2 regions of the Streptomyces sp. NBC_00885 genome follow, and region 1 is predicted to be linked to the other one. Evidence: predicted binding sites of a transcription regulator. Region 1 holds the regulator's gene; the other holds the start of a gene.

Region 1 (9,402 bases):
CGGTGAGATCGCGGGTCTGAACGTCCTGCGTATCGTCAACGAGCCGACGGCGGCCGCCCTGGCCTACGGCCTCGACAAGGACGACCAGACCATCCTCGTCTTCGACCTCGGTGGCGGCACCTTCGACGTCTCGCTGCTGGAGATCGGCGACGGCGTCGTCGAGGTGAAGGCCACCAACGGTGACAACCACCTCGGTGGCGACGACTGGGACCAGCGCGTCGTCGACTACCTGGTGAAGCAGTTCGCCAACGGTCACGGCGTGGACCTGTCCAAGGACAAGATGGCTCTCCAGCGTCTCCGCGAGGCCGCGGAGAAGGCGAAGATCGAGCTGTCGTCCTCCACCGAGACGAACATCAACCTGCCCTACATCACGGCCTCCGCCGAGGGCCCGCTGCACCTGGACGAGAAGCTCACGCGCGCTCAGTTCCAGCAGCTCACCGCGGACCTCCTGGAGCGCTGCAAGACCCCGTTCCACAACGTCATCAAGGACGCCGGCATCCAGCTGTCCGAGATCGACCACGTGGTTCTGGTCGGCGGATCGACCCGTATGCCCGCCGTCGCCGAGCTCGTCAAGGAGCTCACCGGCGGCCAGGACGCCAACAAGGGTGTGAACCCCGACGAGGTCGTCGCCATCGGTGCCGCTCTGCAGGCCGGTGTCCTCAAGGGTGAGGTCAAGGACGTCCTGCTCCTCGACGTGACCCCGCTGTCCCTGGGTATCGAGACCAAGGGCGGCATCATGACCAAGCTGATCGAGCGCAACACCACGATCCCGACCAAGCGCTCCGAGATCTTCACGACGGCCGAGGACAACCAGCCGTCCGTGCAGATCCAGGTCTACCAGGGCGAGCGCGAGATCGCGGCGTACAACAAGAAGCTCGGGATGTTCGAGCTGACCGGTCTGCCGCCGGCCCCGCGCGGGGTCCCGCAGATCGAGGTCGCCTTCGACATCGACGCCAACGGCATCATGCACGTGACCGCGAAGGACCTGGGCACGGGCAAGGAGCAGAAGATGACCGTCACCGGCGGCTCCTCGCTGCCGAAGGACGAGGTCGACCGGATGCGCCAGGAGGCCGAGCAGTACGCGGACGAGGACCACCGCCGCCGCGAGGCCGCCGAGTCCCGCAACCAGGGCGAGCAGCTCGTCTACCAGACCGAGAAGTTCCTCAAGGACAACGAGGACAAGGTCCCCGGTGACGTCAAGACCGAGGTCGAGGCCGCGCTCACCGAGCTGAAGGAGAAGCTCAAGGGCGAGGACACGGCCGAGATCCGCACGGCGACCGAGAAGGTCGCCGCGGTCAGCCAGAAGCTCGGCCAGGCGATGTACGCGAACGCCGCCCCCGAGGGTGGCGCGGCCCCCGGCGCCGAGGGCGCCCAGGCCGGCGAGCAGCCCCAGGCTGAGGACGATGTCGTCGACGCCGAGATCGTCGACGACGAGAAGCCGAAGAAGGACGGTGCCGCGTGACGGAGGAGACCCCGGGCTTCGAGGAGAAGCCCGACGTCCCCTCAGGCGCCACCTCTGACGACGCCGCCGCGTCCGCCGAGTCCTCCGAGAAGGAGGGCCCGGCGGCCCCGGCAGGGGACGCAGCAGCAAAGATCGCAGGCCTGACGGCTCAGCTGGACCAGGTGCGCATGGCGCTCAACGAGCGCACCGCGGACCTCCAGCGGCTCCAGGCCGAGTACCAGAACTACCGCCGTCGTGTGGAGCGCGACCGGATCACGGTCAAGGAGATCGCCACGGCGTCTCTGCTGACCGAGCTCCTGCCCGTGCTCGACGACATCGGCCGTGCGCGTGATCACGGGGAGCTGGTGGGCGGGTTCAAGTCGGTTGCCGAGTCTCTCGAGACGGCCGCAGCCAAGATGGGCCTGCAGCAGTTCGGCAAGGAGGGCGAGCCCTTCGACCCGACCATCCACGAGGCCCTGATGCACTCGTACGCACCGGATGTCACCGAGACCACGTGCGTCGCGGTCCTGCAGCCGGGGTATCGCATCGGCGAACGGACCATCAGGCCCGCACGGGTCGCGGTGGCCGAGCCCCAGCCGGGCGCGGCCCCCGCGGGTCCCGCGGCCGCGAAGGACGAGACGGCGAACGACGAGGAGAGCGGTGGCCCGGACGAGGGCTGACGCAGTGAATGCGCGAGAGGAGGGACGTCGATGAGCACGAAGGACTTCGTCGAGAAGGACTACTACAAGGTCCTCGGCGTCCCCAAGGACGCCACCGAGGCCGAGATCAAGAAGGCGTACCGGAAGCTCGCCCGCGAGTTCCACCCGGACGCCAACAAGGGCGATGCCAAGGCGGAGGAGCGCTTCAAGGAGATCTCCGAGGCCCATGACATCCTCGGCGACCCCAAGCGGCGCAAGGAGTACGACGAGGCACGCGCCCTCTTCGGCAACGGTGGCTTCCGCGCCGGTGCGCCGGGCGGCCCCGGCGGCTCCTTCAACTTCGACCTGGGCGACCTCTTCGGCGGCGCCCAGGGCGGCACGCAAGGGGGCGCCGGCGGCTTCGGCGGCGGTCTCGGCGATGTCTTCGGCGGGCTGTTCAACCGCGGTGCCGGCCCGGGTACGCGTACCCAGCCGCGCCGCGGCCAGGACATCGAGTCCGAGGTGACGCTCAGCTTCACCGAGGCGGTCGACGGGGCCACGGTCCCCTTGCGGATGTCCAGCTCGGCCGCCTGCAAGGCCTGTTCGGGCACCGGCGACAAGAACGGCACGCCCCGCGTGTGCCCGACCTGTGTCGGCACCGGCCAGGTCTCGCGCGGCGGCAGCGGCTCCTTCTCGCTCACCGACCCGTGCGTGGACTGCAAGGGCCGCGGGCTGATCGCGCAGGACCCCTGCGAGGTCTGCAAGGGCAGCGGGCGCGCCCGCTCCTCGCGCACCATGCAGGTCCGGATCCCCGCGGGCGTCTCCGACGGCCAGCGGATCCGGCTGCGCGGCAAGGGAGCTCCCGGCGAACGGGGCGGCCCGGCGGGCGACTTGTACGTCGTGGTGCATGTCGACTCCCATCCGGTCTTCGGCCGCAAGGGCGACAACCTCACGGTCACCGTGCCCGTCACCTATACGGAGGTGGCGCTCGGCGGCGAGGTAAAGGTGCCCACGCTCGGCGGTCCGCCGGTCACGCTGAAGCTGCCCGCGGGGACACCCAATGGCCGTACGATGCGTGCCCGCGGCAAGGGCGCAGTCCGCAAGGACGGCACCCGCGGCGACCTGCTGGTCACCGTCGAGGTCGCGGTCCCCAAGGAGCTGGGCGACAAGGCGAAGGAAGCGCTGGAGGCCTACCGCGAAGCCACCGCGGACGAGGACCCGCGGGCCGAGCTGTTCCAGGCCGCGAAGGGAGCATGAGATGGACGGTCGTCGCCGCAACCCCTACGAACTGACCGACGAGTCGCCGGTGTACGTCATTTCGGTGGCGGCCCAGCTCTCGGGCTTGCATCCGCAGACGCTGCGGCAGTACGACCGGCTTGGTCTCGTCTCCCCCGACCGCACCGCGGGACGGGGCCGGCGCTACAGTGCCCGTGACATCGAACTGCTGCGCACCGTCCAGCAGTTGTCGCAGGACGAGGGCATCAACCTGGCCGGAATCAAGCGCATCATCGAACTGGAGAACCAGGTCGCTGCGCTTCAGCAAAGGGTTGTCGAGCTGTCGGCCGCAGTCGAGGGAGCGGCTGCGGCGATGCAGCAGCGCGAGGCCCAGGTGCATGCCTCCTACCGGCGTGATCTCGTGCCGTACCAGGATGTGCAGCAGGCGAGCGCGCTGGTGGTCTGGCGACCCAAGCGTTCCGAATAGGCCATGTCTCGGTCCGAAGGGGCGGTGGAGCAACGCGAGTTGCTCCACCGCCCCTTCTGTATACGGGTTTCGGTCAGGTTCAGGACTGGTGTTCCAGCATTCCCGACTGGGCGATCAGATAGCCCAGCTGGGTCCGGCTGCCGCTGCCCAACGAGGAGCCCAGCTTGGCGATATGGGCCCGGCAGGTACGGACATTCATCCCGAGCCGGCGGGCGATGGCCTCGTCGACATGCCCTTCGACCAGCAGCTTCGCGATCGAGCGCTGGATGCCGGTGATGCCGTCCAGGTCCGGTCCGTAACTGATCGGCTCCTCCCACGCGATCCCGTGCAGCCAGAACTGCTCGAAGACGCCGACGAGATACTCGACGATGCCCTTGTGCCGCAGTTCCAGCGCGGACAGCCGGTCGCTGCTCGCCGGGATGAAGGCCACTCTCCGGTCCACGATGATCAGCCGGTCGATGATCTCCTCCAGGGTGCGCACCTCCACGCCGGAGGGCCCCACTTGCTCCATGTAGGCGAGCGTGGCGGGGTGGTGGCGGGCCGTGTGCTGGTAGAGCGTGCGCATGCGGACGCCGCGGTCGATGAGCGGCTCCACACGGCGCAGCGCCTTTTCCAGGATGTGCGGCTGTCGCCCGCTGCCGGGCTGGACAGTGAGAAGCTCCTCGGTGCAGTCTGCGGTGACCTGGTCGAGGGTTGTGTTGATGCGGTTGAGGCCCTCGAGGACGGTAATCCCTTGTGGGACGGTGGAGTTCTGAGCGGTGAACGCCATGAATGGCTCAAGAGCATCGGTCAGAGCGACAGTTCGTCGTCGGCGCTCTTGGATCTCCCGCTCAATGGGGTGTATCAGCTGTGTCAGCGCAGTGGTCGGCGGGACCGGTCGGAGCCACTGAGCGTCGTCGGGATCCGGGTGCAGCAGGGCGAGATCGAAGAGGCAGGGTGTTGATTCCGCCTCTGACCGGGCTATACGCCCGGTGCGCAGTGCGGTGATGTAGAGACTTTTCCCCGCCTCGCACAGCTCGCCGTCTGCGTGAGGGTGTCCCGTTTCGCCCTCATTAGATGGCATATGCACCCCCTCAGGCTCCTGCATTACAGGAACATGATGCCTGCCGTCGCTGGTGCAAGCGTTCGGAGTGAGACATCGTCTTATGCGCGGGGGAGGAGGAATGATCAAAAGAGGTGGAGATCACCCATGTCTAGGACGCTACGTGCTCTTTGTGCTCTTGCCATAGCGGCGGCCGCGCTCGGTGCGGTGGCCTCCGGTGAGCCCTCCTGGGGTAGCTCTCCCGCCGGCGCGGTGACGGCAGCTCCTGGGGAACCGTCGTGGGGTTTCGCTCCCGCTGACGCTGTGGCCGGAACGCCCGGTGAGCCCTCCTGGGGCGTCGTGGCACCGGCGGACGCGTTGGCTCCCGGTGAGCCTTCATGGGGTGTCGCTCCGGCTGACGCCGCGGGCACGCCCGGTGAGCCCTCATGGGGTGTCGCTCCGGCCCGCACGGACGCATGACCGTTCCACCGGACGACCGGGTCTTCCGGCGTGAGATGGCTACGGCTTATCGATCGGGGTGGCATTTCATCGACCTCGTCACGGCAATCCCCCACCGTGGCGACTCGTTGATGGTCACCCTCTTCGGAGAGCCGATCGTCGTGGCGCGCGAGGAGGACGAAGACGTCCGTGCGTATCGGTGCCTTCGCAGGCCCCGAGGAGCTCCGCAGCCCGTCCGCTGTGCCATCCGGTACGGCATGATTTTCGTCAATCTCGATCAACGCGATCACCAGTTGGTCGAGCCCGACACCACCACCGCCACCCCCCGCAGTGCCTGAGCGGTTCCCCCGTCGTTGTAAATCGCTCAGGCGCTTCCCCCACACAGCGGCGCCATCGTGGACCTGAAACGCGATGGCGCCGCTGTGCTTTTCCCGTACGGAAGGCCGGTAGAGCCGGTGGGGCCGGTACGGAAACGTGAGCCCGGCTCTAGGCCCGGCCCATCGCCCGCGTCAGGGCGATCTCGATCAGCACCCGGTCCGGATTCGGAGCCGGTGTGCGCCCGTAGCGTTCCGCGTAACGCTCCACCGCGTCCGTGATGAGCTCGGGCTCCGTACGAACCCTCGCGCGGCCCTCCAGGGTCGCCCAGCGCCCCTTGTCGACCTGACAGACCGCGACCGGCGCCCCGTCCGGGCCCGCGGCCAGGATGTTGGCGACCTTGTGGCTGTGCTTGTTGGTGATGACGCGCGCGAATCCGCCCTCCGGGTCGTACGTGACGCCGACCGCGACGACGTGAGGGGTGCCGTCCTGGCGCGGGGTCGTCAGTGTGCACATGTGGTACTCACGCCAGAAGGTGAGGAAGGACGCGTCGGGGCTGCGCGGGTCGATGGCCATGCCCCGGAACCTACCGGCGGCAGCTACCGTTCACTAGGTTGAGTGGAATAGACTCAACTTTGTGCACGCTGAATCAGTCAGTGTGAGGGAAAAGGCACCTGCCAGCGAGGAGGAGAGACCGCAGTGGACGCCGAGCTGACCAACAAGAGCCGGGATGCGCTCAACGCCGCCACCAGTCGGGCGGTGTCCGCCGGGCATCCCGATCTGACCCCCGCGCATCTGCTGCTCGCGCTGCTCGCGGGCGAGGACAACGAGAACATCGTCGATCTGCTGGCCGCCGTCGAGGCGGACCAGGTGGCTGTGCGCGCCGGGGCCGAGCGGGTGCTCGCGGCCCAGCCCAGCGTGACCGGCTCGACCGTCGCCCCGCCCCAGCCCAACCGGGAGCTGCTGGCGGTCATCGCCGACGCCGACCGGCGGGCCGAGGAGCTGGGCGACGAGTACCTGTCCACCGAGCACCTGCTCATCGGCATCGCCGCCAAGGGTGGGCAGGCCGGAGAGGTGCTGGCCCGGCAGGGGGCCACGGCGAAGAAGCTGCAGGACGCGTTCGAGAAGGTAAGGGGAGGGCGCCGGGTGACAACCCCCGACCCCGAGGGGCAGTACAAGGCACTGGAGAAGTTCGGTACGGACTTCACCGCCGCCGCCCGCGAGGGCAAGCTCGACCCGGTCATCGGCCGGGACCAGGAGATCCGCCGGGTCGTCCAGGTGCTGTCCCGCCGCACCAAGAACAACCCGGTGCTGATCGGTGAGCCCGGCGTCGGCAAGACCGCCGTCGTCGAAGGGCTCGCGCAGCGCATCATCAAGGGCGATGTCCCCGAGTCCCTGAAGAACAAGCGCCTCGTCTCGCTGGATCTCGGTGCGATGGTCGCAGGTGCGAAGTACCGCGGTGAGTTCGAGGAGCGGCTGAAGACCGTCCTTTCCGAGATCAAGGCGAGCGACGGCCAGATCATCACCTTCATCGACGAGCTGCACACCGTCGTGGGCGCGGGCGCCGGCGGCGACTCGGCCATGGACGCGGGCAACATGCTCAAGCCGATGCTGGCGCGCGGCGAACTGCGCATGGTCGGCGCCACCACGCTCGACGAGTACCGCGAGCGGATCGAGAAGGACGCGGCCCTGGAGCGGCGCTTCCAGCAGGTGCTGGTCGACGAGCCGACCGTCGAGGACACGATCGCGATCCTGCGCGGGCTCAAGGGCCGCTACGAGGCGCATCACAAGGTGCAGATCGCGGACAGCGCGCTCGTCGCCGCCGCAACCCTGTCCGACCGGTACATCACCTCGCGCTTCCTGCCCGACAAGGCGATCGACCTCGTCGACGAGTCCGCCTCGCGGCTGCGGATGGAGATCGACTCCTCGCCCGTCGAGATCGACGAGCTGCAGCGGGCCGTGGACCGGCTGAAGATGGAGGAGCTCGCGCTCAAGAACGAGACCGACCCCGGCTCCAGGCAGCGCCTCGAGAAGCTGCGCCGCGACCTCGCCGACAAGGAGGAGGAGCTGCGCGGTCTCACGGCGCGCTGGGAGAAGGAGAAGCAGGGCCTCAACCGCGTCGGTGAGCTCAAGGAGAAGCTCGACGAGCTGCGCGGCCAGGCCGAACGGGCCCAGCGCGACGGCGACTTCGACACCGCGTCCAAGCTGCTGTACGGGGAGATCCCCGACCTGGAGCGTGAGCTGGAGGAGGCTTCCGAGGCGGAGCAGGAGGCCGCCAAGGACACCATGGTCAAGGAGGAGGTCGGCCCCGACGACATCGCCGATGTGGTGGCCTCCTGGACCGGTATTCCGGCCGGGCGGCTGCTTGAGGGCGAGACGCAGAAGCTGCTGCGGATGGAGCAGGAGCTGGGCAAGCGGCTGATCGGCCAGAGCGAGGCCGTCCAGGCCGTGTCCGACGCGGTACGCAGGACGCGCGCCGGGATCGCCGACCCCGACCGGCCCACCGGCTCGTTCCTCTTCCTCGGCCCGACCGGTGTCGGCAAGACCGAACTGGCCAAGGCGCTAGCGGACTTCCTCTTCGACGACGAGCGGGCGATGGTCCGTATCGACATGTCGGAGTACAGCGAGAAGCACTCCGTCGCCCGCCTCGTCGGCGCCCCGCCGGGGTATGTCGGCTACGAGGAGGGCGGCCAGCTCACCGAGGCCGTCCGCAGGCGCCCGTACTCCGTCGTCCTGCTCGACGAGGTGGAGAAGGCACACCCCGAGGTCTTCGACATCCTGCTGCAGGTGCTCGACGACGGGCGGCTGACCGACGGCCAGGGGCGGACGGTGGACTTCCGCAACACCATCCTGGTCCTGACGTCGAACCTCGGCAGCCAGTATCTGGTCGAGCCGCTGACCGGCGACGAGGAGAAGAAGCAGCAGGTCCTGGAGGTCGTACGGGCCTCCTTCAAGCCGGAGTTCCTCAACCGGCTCGACGATCTGGTGGTCTTCTCCGCGCTGAGCAAGCAGGAGCTGAGCCGGATCGCCGAGCTGCAGATCGGCCGCCTCGCCAAGCGTCTGGCCGAGCGCCGGCTGACGCTGGAGGTCACTCCTGACGCGCTGCAGTGGCTGGCCGACGAGGGCATGGACCCCGCGTACGGAGCGCGCCCGCTGCGCCGCCTGGTGCAGAGAGCGATCGGCGACCGGCTCGCGAAGGAGATCCTCGCGGGCGAGATCACGGACGGCGACACCGTGCGGGTGGACCGTTTCGGGGACGGCCTGATCGTCGGACCGGCCACCGGCGAGACCGGACCGGCCGCCGGAAAGACACTGTAAGGGCCGCCGTAAGAGTCGCTCGGACTACGCCACGAGCGGACCCGTCGGGCGGGGGTTGCCAGCCCCCGCCCGCGATGGGGGAGGATGGCAGGAACCGTACGAAGGGAAATCCACGGTGACCATCGATCCGTCCTCGATTCCGAATTTCGGGGGCCAGCCCCAGCCTCAGGCCGCAGGACCGGCGGGCCCCGTCGTTCCCGACCAGGACCTGGTCAAGCAGCTCCTCGACCAGATGGAACTGAAGTACGTCGTCGACGACGAGGGTGACCTCGCGGCGCCGTGGGAGGAATTCCGTACGTACTTCATGTTCCGCGGCGAGGACGACCAGCAGGTCTTCTCCGTGCGGACCTTCTACGACCGTCCGCACGCCGTCGAGGACAAGGCGAAGATCCTCGACGCGGTCGACGACTGGAACCGCCGCACGCTGTGGCCCAAGGTCTACACCCACCTCCACGAGGAAGAGGAGGACGGCCCCACCATCCGCCTCATCGGCGAGGCCCAGATGCTG
Region 2 (9,402 bases), 1.2 Mb from region 1:
CAGAAGGATCAGCCGTCTGCTTCAGACGCTCGGCGCCGAGACCCGCTTCCAGGCCGGAGCGCAGGCGACCTTGCGGGGCTGGCTGGACTGACGGCCGCAAACAGGCAAGATGGCCGGATGAAGTGGATCGCTCCTGGCCGCCGCCCGAAGAGGCTGCTGAGGTGGCCCGTCATAGCCCTGCTCGCCGCCACGACGGCGTGCGGCGGTCCGGTTTCGGCCGCGTCCGACACCGGGGACGAGGCCCCCTTGCCGCCGCCGCCCGAGCCACAGTCGTCGGCGACCGCTTTCGCGGGCCTGTCGTCGGCCGGCGTACTGCTCGACAAGGAGGGCGAGCACTTCTGTTCCGCGAGCGTCGTCGACAGCCCCAAGGGCAATGTCATCGCCACCGCCGCGCACTGTGTCTTCGATTACGGCAGCTATATGGAGAACGTCACCTTCGCCCCCAGCTTCAGCGGCGCGGGTGCGGGCAAGGCGCCGTACGGACGGTGGAAGGTGCGCGCCATCCAGGTGGACGCCCGCTGGCGCGCCGATGCCGAGGACTCCGACTCCGTGGACTACGCCTTCGTGACGCTGGAGCCGGACGCCAAGGGCCGCAATGTCCAGGACGTGGTGGGCGGGACGCCGGTCGACTGGACCGCGGTGCCGGCCCGCCGGATCACGGTCGTCGGCTACCCCAACCCCGACCACAATCCCGACAACCGCCCGATCGCCTGCACCACCGACACCGAGCCGGATCCCGAACTGGCCGGATCCGTACGGATGGACTGCTCCGGTTTCTGGGACGGCACGAGCGGCGGTCCCTGGCTCGCGGGCTACCGGGACCCGAAGCATCCGGGCCGCCTCATCGGGGTGACCAGCGGCGGCGACACGGACAGTGTGTCGACGGCGGTGCGCTTCAACGCGAACGCGCGCAAGCTGTACGACAAGGCCACGAAGCAGTAGCGCAGAGCCGCGGGGGGAAGGCCGAAGACCTTCCCCCCGCGGCTCTGCGATCGTGCTCAGGCCGCGGCCTGCACCGGCACATCCGCCGGTGAGAGCGCGATCTCCAGCACCTGGAGCACATCCGTGACCGGGTGCACGTCCAGCTTCTCCAGGACCTCAGCCGGGACGTCGTCCAGGTCCGCCTCGTTCCGCTTGGGGATCACGACCGTCGTGATGCCCGCCCGGTGCGCGGCGAGCAGCTTCTGCTTCAGACCACCGATCGGCAGGACCCGCCCGGTCAGCGACACCTCACCCGTCATCGCCACATCCGTACGCACCAGGCGTCCGGACAGCAGCGACGCGAGTGCCGTCGTCATCGTGATGCCCGCGCTCGGGCCGTCCTTGGGGACCGCGCCCGCCGGGAAGTGGATGTGCACACCCCGGTCCTTGAGATCGGCGACCGGAAGCTCCAGCTCCGCCCCGTGCGAGCGCAGGAAGCTCAGCGCGATCTGCGCGGACTCCTTCATCACGTCGCCGAGCTGTCCGGTCAGCGTCAGCCCTGCCGCGCCCGTCTCCGGGTCGGCGAGAGAGGCCTCGACGAACAGGACGTCGCCGCCCGCGCCGGTGACGGCGAGGCCGGTGGCCACGCCCGGCACCGCCGTGCGGCGCTCGGCCGGGTCCTGCGCGGACTCGGGCACATGGTGCGGCCGCCCGATCAGGCCGCGCAGCTGCTCGGCACCGATGGTGAACGGCAGCTCCTGGTCGCCCAGTTCGTGCTGGGCCGCCACCTTGCGCAGCAGCCGGGCCACCGAGCGCTCCAGGTTCCGCACGCCCGCCTCACGGGTGTACTCGCCCGCGAGCCTGCGCAGCGCCGACTCCTCGATGATCACCTCGCCGGGCTCCAGGCCCGCCCGCTCCAGCTGGCGCGGAAGCAGGTGGTCCCGGGCGATGACGACCTTCTCGTCCTCGGTGTAGCCATCCAGCCTGACCAGCTCCATCCGGTCGAGCAGGGCCTCCGGGATCGCCTCCAGCACATTGGCCGTGGCCAGGAAGACGACATCGCTCAGGTCGAGTTCGACCTCCAGGTAGTGGTCGCGGAAGGTGTGGTTCTGCGCCGGGTCCAGGACTTCGAGCAGGGCGGCCGCGGGGTCGCCGCGGAAGTCGGAGCCGACCTTGTCGATCTCGTCGAGCAGGACGACCGGGTTCATCGAGCCGGCCTCCTTGATCGCCCGGACGATCCGGCCGGGCAGGGCGCCGACGTAGGTGCGCCGGTGGCCGCGGATCTCCGCCTCGTCCCGTACGCCGCCGAGCGCGACCCGGACGAACTTGCGTCCCATGGCGTGCGCGACGGACTCGCCGAGGGAGGTCTTTCCCACGCCGGGCGGGCCGACGAGCGCCAGAACCGCGCCCCCGCGCCGCCCGCCGACCACGCCCAGCCCCCGGTCGGCGCGCCGCTTGCGCACCGCCAGGTACTCGGTGATCCGTTCCTTCACGTCCTGCAGACCCGAGTGCTCGGCGTCCAGGATCGTCTTGGCGCCCTGGATGTCGTACTCGTCCTCGGTCCTTTCGTTCCAGGGCAGTTCGAGGATCGTGTCGAGCCAGGTGCGGATCCAGGAGCCCTCGGGGCTCTGGTCACTGGAACGCTCCAGCTTCTCGACCTCCTTGAGGGCGGCGTCGCGCACCTTCTCGGGGAGGTCGGCGGCCTCGACACGGGCCCGGTAGTCGTCGGACTCGTCCGCAGCGTCGGTGGCCCCGCCGTTGAGCTCGCGCAGCTCCTTGCGCACGGCTTCGAGCTGGCGGCGCAGCAGGAACTCGCGCTGCTGCTTGTCGACGCCTTCCTGGACGTCCTTGGCGATGGACTCGGCGACGTCCTGCTCGGCGAGGTGCTCACGCAGCTGCTGGGTGGCGAGCTTGAGGCGGGCCACCGGCTCGGCGGTCTCCAGGAGTTCGATCTTCTGGGCGGTCGTCAGGAAGGGTGAGTAGCCGGAGTTGTCGGCGAGCTGCGAGACGTCGTCGATCTGCTGGACGCGGTCGACGACCTGCCAGGCGCCGCGCTTCTTCAGCCAGTCGGTGGCAAGTGCCTTGTACTCCTTGACCAGCTCGGTGACCGAGCCGGGCAGCGGGTCGGGCACGGTCTCATCGACGCGCGAGCCCTCGACCCAGAGCGCGGCGCCCGGGCCCGTGGTTCCCGCGCCGATCTTCACCCGGCCGCGGCCGCGGATGAGCGCGCCGGGGTCGCCGTCCGAGAGCCGGCCGACCTGCTCGACGGTCCCGAGCACGCCGGTCGCCGCGTACGTCCCGTCGATGCGTGGAACAAGCAGCACGGTCGGCTTGCTTGCACCACTGGAACGCGCAGCGGCCTGAGCGGCCTCCACCGCGGCACGTACGTCGTTGTCGGACAGGTCGAGCGGCACCACCATTCCGGGCAGCACGACCTCGTCGTCGAGCGGCAGCACGGGCAGGGTGAGCGGTGTGGACGTCGAAGCCATGATCTCCCCTTAGGGGGTCAAGTTGAGCTGTATGGACTCAATGAAGGAAGCCGCGGAGTTGTTCCCCCGGGGGCGTTCGCTCTGAGCGATCAGGGATGACGCAATTTCCCGCGGGCCCGCCGACCGATCGGCCACACTGCAGCGACGGGCTTGTGACATGTACTCGTGCGATACGGACGGCAGGTGGGCGCGTGCGAGGGACGAGGCAGGGCAGGTGCGGGGCGGCGGGATTGCTGCTGGGTGTCCTGCTGGCGGCGGGGTGCGCGTCGGGCGAGGGCACGGACGGCGGTGGGGATTCAACCCGCGCGGGGTCCTCCGTGCCGACGACGCCCGCCATCACGACGCCTGCCGCCACGACGCCGGCCGCCACGGCGTCCGCCCCCACGACACCTGCCGCCGCGCGGCCGCTCGTCCACGTGACCGTCACCGGTGGCATCGCCGGCGTACACAACGACCTTCTTGTCCGGGACGACGGCACCTACACGACGTCCACGAAGACCGGCCCCAAGGGCTCCGGCAGGATGACACCTGCCGAGCTGGCCGAGCTGCGGCGGGCTCTGGAGAAGGCGGACTTCGCACGGCTTCCCGGTGAGGCCACCGGCAGTCCCGTCGCGGACGGGTTCACCTACCGGATCACATACGCGGGCCATACCGTCACCACGGACGAGACGACGCGGCTACCCGCCCTGCGGGACGTATTCGCCGCGCTCCCCGAGGACTGACCGACGTTCAGACGCACGCCCCCGCGACCAGCGGCGTACGGCGGGCCAGCAGGCGATACCGGCCAGCAGCGCGAGCGGATGGCCCCAGTTGGTGAGCGGGTCCGCGAAGTCCAGCAGGTCCTGGACCTGCATCAGGACGACGAAGCCGAGCAGCGTCCCGCGCTGGATCGGGCCGAGCAGTCCGGCCAGGGCGCCGATGCTCGCCATCAGGCCGAAGCTGATGCCGTAGTCGAGGCGGTGCAGCGACGTGGCGGGCAGATGCCCGGCCATGACGGAGACCGCCACGGGTATCTCGGTGGCCAGGGTCGCCCCGACATGGCCCAGCAGGAACACCCCCGCAGTGCGCCGGCCGCCGATGTGGCGCTCCAGCGCGGTGAGGGTGAAAAGGAAGGCGACGGCGTACGGGGACGCCAGGCCGCCCGCGACCCAGAGGGCGCTTGCTCCCAGAACAAGGAGCGGGGTGTGGGCCAAATGGGCGACATCGGTACTGGATCCATGGAGCATCAAGGAGACGGTCGCCGGGTCTCCGTACTCCACGAAGAGCGAGGTGACGATCAGGACGAGCGCGTAGCCGAAGGTGAACGGCGTGCCGGTCGGCGTGGGCAGCAGCCGCAGCGCACGGCGCCACAGGGGCCATGGCAGACCGGGGGCGGGCGCGGGCGGCAGGGCCGGCGGGGGCGCGAGTGCGGGTGCCGCCGCCCGCGTCACCGTGCGCTGGGCCGGGATGCCGCCCAGCAGCTCCCGGCCCGTCGCCGGGTCGCGAGTTGAAAGCTGGTCCACGCGTGAGGCCCCTCTCGTTCAAGCCCGAACGAACCCCCACCCAACGCGATCACCATGACCCCCGTCTATGACCTGCGCCACACGAGGCAACCTTCGCGCCACCTCGGACGTCGTGTGCACGCCACACTGCGCCGACCAGCTGTGAGTCCACTGTGGATCAGCTGTGAACCGACCGCGAAGCGACTGTGGAGCGGCCGGAGCCACACCGGCCGAAACCATTTGTCCCGCTCGCCCCACCCCGGCACCATGGCCACCTGTACGCGTCCGCCCCGTCGCCAGGAGGTCACCGCCATGCCGCTTCATGCCGACGCACCCGTCACCCTCGACCGCCGTGAGGGGCCCCACGGGGAGGTCGTCCTGCAGCAGCGCGGCGAGCACCACGAGATCATCGCCAACGGGTGCTTCCTCATGGACACCTCCGACGGCCGCTCCGAGCGTCTTCTCGTCGACGCCGCCTACGACGCGCTGGCCACAGGCCGTACCGCTCCCACCCTCCTCATCGGCGGACTCGGCGTCGGCTTCTCCCTGGCGCGCGCCGCGGCCAACCCCCACTGGCGCCGTATCGCCGTCGTCGAGCGCGAGCAGGCGATCATCGACTGGCACCGTTCGGGACCGCTCGCACGGATCTCCGGCGACGCGCTGGCCGACCCCCGCAGCGTGATCCTTCACACGGACCTCGTCACCCATTTGGGCGAGACCACGGACCGCTACGACGCACTTTGTCTGGACATCGACAATGGGCCCGACTGGACCGTCACGGACGACAACGGAAGTCTCTACTCACCGGCCGGACTCGCCGCCTGCCAGGGGCGGTTGGAGCCCGGCGGCGTGCTCGCCGTCTGGTCCGCCAAGCCCTCCCCCGCATTTGAGGACGCGTTGCGGAATGCCGGATTCACCGGGGTAAGAACCGAAGAGATCCGGGTTGCCCGGGGAGTACCCGACGTGGTCCATCTCGCTGTTCGCCCTGCGTAGCCGGGATGCCTTCAATGCCCTTACGCTGCTGACCTACACACGGGGATCTACACCGGCATGCAGCTCGCGAGAACGCGTACAGGGGCGGGGCCATGGAGCAGACACACACCACGCACAACGGCGTCGCGGCCACACCCGGCGCCCAGCGCCGCGTGCTGGTCGTCGAGGACGACTCGACGATCGTCGATGCCATCGCCGCCCGCCTGCGGGCCGAGGGCTTCCTCGTCCAGACGGCCGTGGACGGACCGGCCGCCGTCGACGCGGCCGAGGCCTGGCAGCCCGATCTGATGGTGCTCGACGTGATGCTGCCGGGCTTCGACGGCCTGGAGGTCTGCCGCCGGGTCCAGGCCCAGCGCCCGGTCCCCGTGCTGATGCTCACGGCGCGCGACGACGAGACGGACATGCTCGTCGGCCTCGGTGTCGGCGCCGACGACTACATGACCAAGCCGTTCTCGATGCGGGAGCTCGCGGCACGCGTGCATGTGTTGCTGCGCCGCGTCGAGCGCGCAGCACTCGCCGCCGTGACGCCGCGCAGCGGCATCCTGCGCCTCGGCGAGCTGGAGATCGACCACGCGCAGCGCCGGGTCCGGGTGCGCAGCGAGGACGTGCATCTCACCCCGACCGAGTTCGACCTGCTGGTCTGCCTGGCGAACACCCCCCGCGCCGTCCTCTCCCGCGAGCAGCTGCTCGCCGAGGTGTGGGACTGGGCCGACGCGTCCGGCACCCGGACCGTCGACAGCCATATCAAGGCCCTGCGCCGCAAGATCGGCGCCGAGCGCATCCGTACGGTTCACGGCGTCGGCTACGCGCTGGAGACGCCGGCGCCATGAGCGCCATGAGACGGCGGCGGCCCTGGGACGGGCTGCCCGCTCGCCAGGGCTGGCGGAACTGGCTGCGTTCGGTCTCCATCTCGATCTCGATCAAGACCAAGCTGGGCACGCTCGTCGTCGTCTCGGTCTTCATCACCACCGGCCTGCTGCTGGTCGCCCTGCGCACCGAGACCGAGCTGCGCTTCATCACCGTCTTCTCGGTGATCGCCACGCTGCTGATCACCCAGTTCGTGGCCCACGGCCTGACCGCCCCGCTGGACGAGATGAACACCGTCGCCAAGGGCATATCGCACGGCGACTACACCCGCCGCGTGCGCGGCGCGGACCGCCGCGACGAGCTCGGCGACCTCGCGTCCACGATCAATCGCATGGCCGACGACCTGGAGGCCGTGGACCAGCACCGCAAGGAGCTGGTGGCCAACGTCTCGCACGAGCTGCGCACCCCGATCGCCGCACTGCGCGCCGTGCTGGAGAACGTCGTCGACGGGGTCTCTGCCGCCGACCCGGAGACGATGCGCACGGCGCTGAAGCAGACGGAGCGCCTGGGCCGCCTGGTCGAGACGCTGCTGGATCTGTCCCGGCTCGACAACGGCGTCGTACCGCTGCGGGCCCGCCGTTTCGAAGTGTGGCCCTACCTGTCCGGGGTGCTGAAAGAGGCCAATCTGGCCGCCGCCCAGCGCGGTCTGACCTCGGGGTCCGGCCACCACACCCGTACCGACGTCCATCTGCACCTGGATGTGTCGCCGCCGGAGCTGACCGCGCACGCCGACGCGGAGCGGCTCCACCAGGTGGTGGCCAATCTGATCGACAACGCGGTCAAGCACTCGCCGCCGCACGGCCGTGTGACCGTACGGGCCCGGCGCGGCCCGCTGCCGGAGTCCCTCGACCTGGAAGTGGTCGACGAGGGCCCCGGCATCCCGGAGCAGGAACGCCACCGGGTCTTCGAACGGTTCAACCGGGGCACCGTCACCGCCCCGCACGGCAAGGGCAGCGACGGCGGTACGGGCCTGGGTCTCGCGATCGCGCGCTGGGCCGTCGATCTGCACGGCGGACGCATCGGGGTGGCCGAATCGTCCCGCGGCTGCCGCATTCTCGTGACCCTTCCGGGGATCCCCTCGGCACGCGGTTGACGTAGGGTTCGAACCGGAAGCGCGCATTCTGCGTGTACGTGGTGAGGGCACGGCCGAAATACGGCCAGTACGCCGTCCTGAGTGCGAGGCAGTGGGCCGCAGCCGCGGTGAGTCGTACCCGCGGAAAACGGAACCGAGCTTGTTTCCCGCCATTCCTTGCCCCGAAACCCGCCGATCGGTGTGACTTGCGCGACGATGGCCCGCCCGGCCTGCACCTCTCGGCCAGGGAGGCGTAGCCTTTATTTCCGCTGTCCATCACCTTGTGAAGCGGAAGAGGGCGGTTGCCGCCGTGTCGTCTCAGTCCCCCAGTAACTCGAGCATCTCGACCGACCAAGGCGGGCAGGGTAAGAACCCTGCCGCCGCGTTCGGCCCCAATGAGTGGCTCGTCGACGAGATCTACCAGCAGTACCTCCAGGACCCGAATTCGGTCGACCGTGCCTGGTGGGACTTCTTCGCCGACTACAAGCCGGGCGGCGCGGGTGCTGCCGCCGCAGGGGCGAAGCCGGTCGACGGGGCTCCTGCCACGGATGCCCCGGCCGCCGCGCAGTCCGGCGCCGTAGCCGCGGGGGCTACGGGTGCCACCGCAGCGGCCCCGGCCCCGGCCGCCGCGCAGCCCGTCGCCGCACCCACCCAGGCCGCGCCCGCCGCACCGGCGAAGCCCGCGGCTCAGGCCCCGGCCGCCCCCGCTGCGGCGAAGCCCGCCGCGGCTCCCGCCCCCAAGCCGGCGGCTGCTGCCGGCAAGGCGGCCGAGCCGGCCCCGGCGGGTTCCGAGTACGTGCCCCTGCGCGGCCCCGCCGCCGCCGTCGCGAAGAACATGAACGCGTCGCTGGAGGTGCCCACGGCCACGTCCGTGCGCGCCGTTCCGGTGAAGCTGCTCTTCGACAACCGCATCGTCATCAACAACCACCTCAAGCGCGCCCGCGGCGGGAAGGTCTCCTTCACGCACCTCATCGGGTACGCGATGGTGCAGGCCATCAAGGCCATGCCGTCGATGAACTGGTCGTTCGCGGAGAAGGATGGCAAGCCGACCCTCGTCAAGCCGGAGCACGTCAACTTCGGCCTGGCCATCGACCTGGTGAAGCCCAACGGCGACCGCCAGCTGGTCGTCGCGGGCATCAAGAAGGCCGAGACGCTGAACTTCTTCGAGTTCTGGCAGGCCTACGAGGACATCGTCCGGCGCGCCCGCAACAACAAGCTGACGATGGACGACTTCACCGGCGTCACCGTCTCGCTGACCAACCCCGGCGGGCTCGGCACCGTCCACTCCGTGCCGCGTCTGATGCCCGGACAGTCGGTCATCATGGGCGTCGGCTCGATGGACTACCCGGCGGAGTTCCAGGGCACCTCCCAGGACACCCTGAACAAGCTGGGCATCGCCAAGGTGATGACCCTCACCAGCACGTACGACCACCGGGTCATCCAGGGCGCCGCCTCCGGCGAGTTCCTGCGGATCGTCGCCAACCTCCTCCTCGGCGAGGACGGCTTCTACGACGACATCTTCGAGGCGCTGCGCATCCCCTACGAGCCGGTCCGCTGGCTCAAGGACATCGACGCCAGC

What was found. Region 1 encodes HspR, which represses chaperone genes until heat shock. Its sites were predicted from a motif close to TTGAGNNNNNNNNNCTCAA; they were not measured.
Positions count from the first base shown of each region.
Region 2: the regulator HspR is predicted to act here: its motif matches at 3,433-3,451, upstream of lon (endopeptidase La).

Region 1 covers NZ_CP108796.1:3,973,973-3,983,374, reverse strand. The annotation lists gene dnaK (molecular chaperone DnaK) at 1-1,462, shown strand, start outside; gene grpE (nucleotide exchange factor GrpE) at 1,459-2,121, shown strand; gene dnaJ (molecular chaperone DnaJ) at 2,152-3,336, shown strand; gene OHA61_RS17980 (heat shock protein transcriptional repressor HspR) at 3,338-3,781, shown strand; gene OHA61_RS17975 (helix-turn-helix transcriptional regulator) at 3,861-4,844, opposite strand; gene OHA61_RS17970 ((2Fe-2S)-binding protein) at 5,279-5,599, shown strand; gene OHA61_RS17965 (pyridoxamine 5'-phosphate oxidase family protein) at 5,748-6,152, opposite strand; gene clpB (ATP-dependent chaperone ClpB) at 6,276-8,894, shown strand; gene OHA61_RS17955 (YbjN domain-containing protein) at 9,010-9,402, shown strand, end outside.
Region 2 covers NZ_CP108796.1:2,756,021-2,765,422, forward strand. The annotation lists gene OHA61_RS12035 (helix-turn-helix domain-containing protein) at 1-91, shown strand, start outside; gene OHA61_RS12040 (trypsin-like serine peptidase) at 118-942, shown strand; gene lon (endopeptidase La) at 999-3,410, opposite strand; gene OHA61_RS12050 (protealysin inhibitor emfourin) at 3,602-4,132, shown strand; gene OHA61_RS12055 (rhomboid-like protein) at 4,088-4,912, opposite strand; gene OHA61_RS12060 (spermidine synthase) at 5,204-5,884, shown strand; gene OHA61_RS12065 (response regulator transcription factor) at 5,977-6,714, shown strand; gene OHA61_RS12070 (HAMP domain-containing sensor histidine kinase) at 6,720-7,844, shown strand; gene OHA61_RS12075 (multifunctional oxoglutarate decarboxylase/oxoglutarate dehydrogenase thiamine pyrophosphate-binding subunit/dihydrolipoyllysine-residue succinyltransferase subunit) at 8,134-9,402, shown strand, end outside.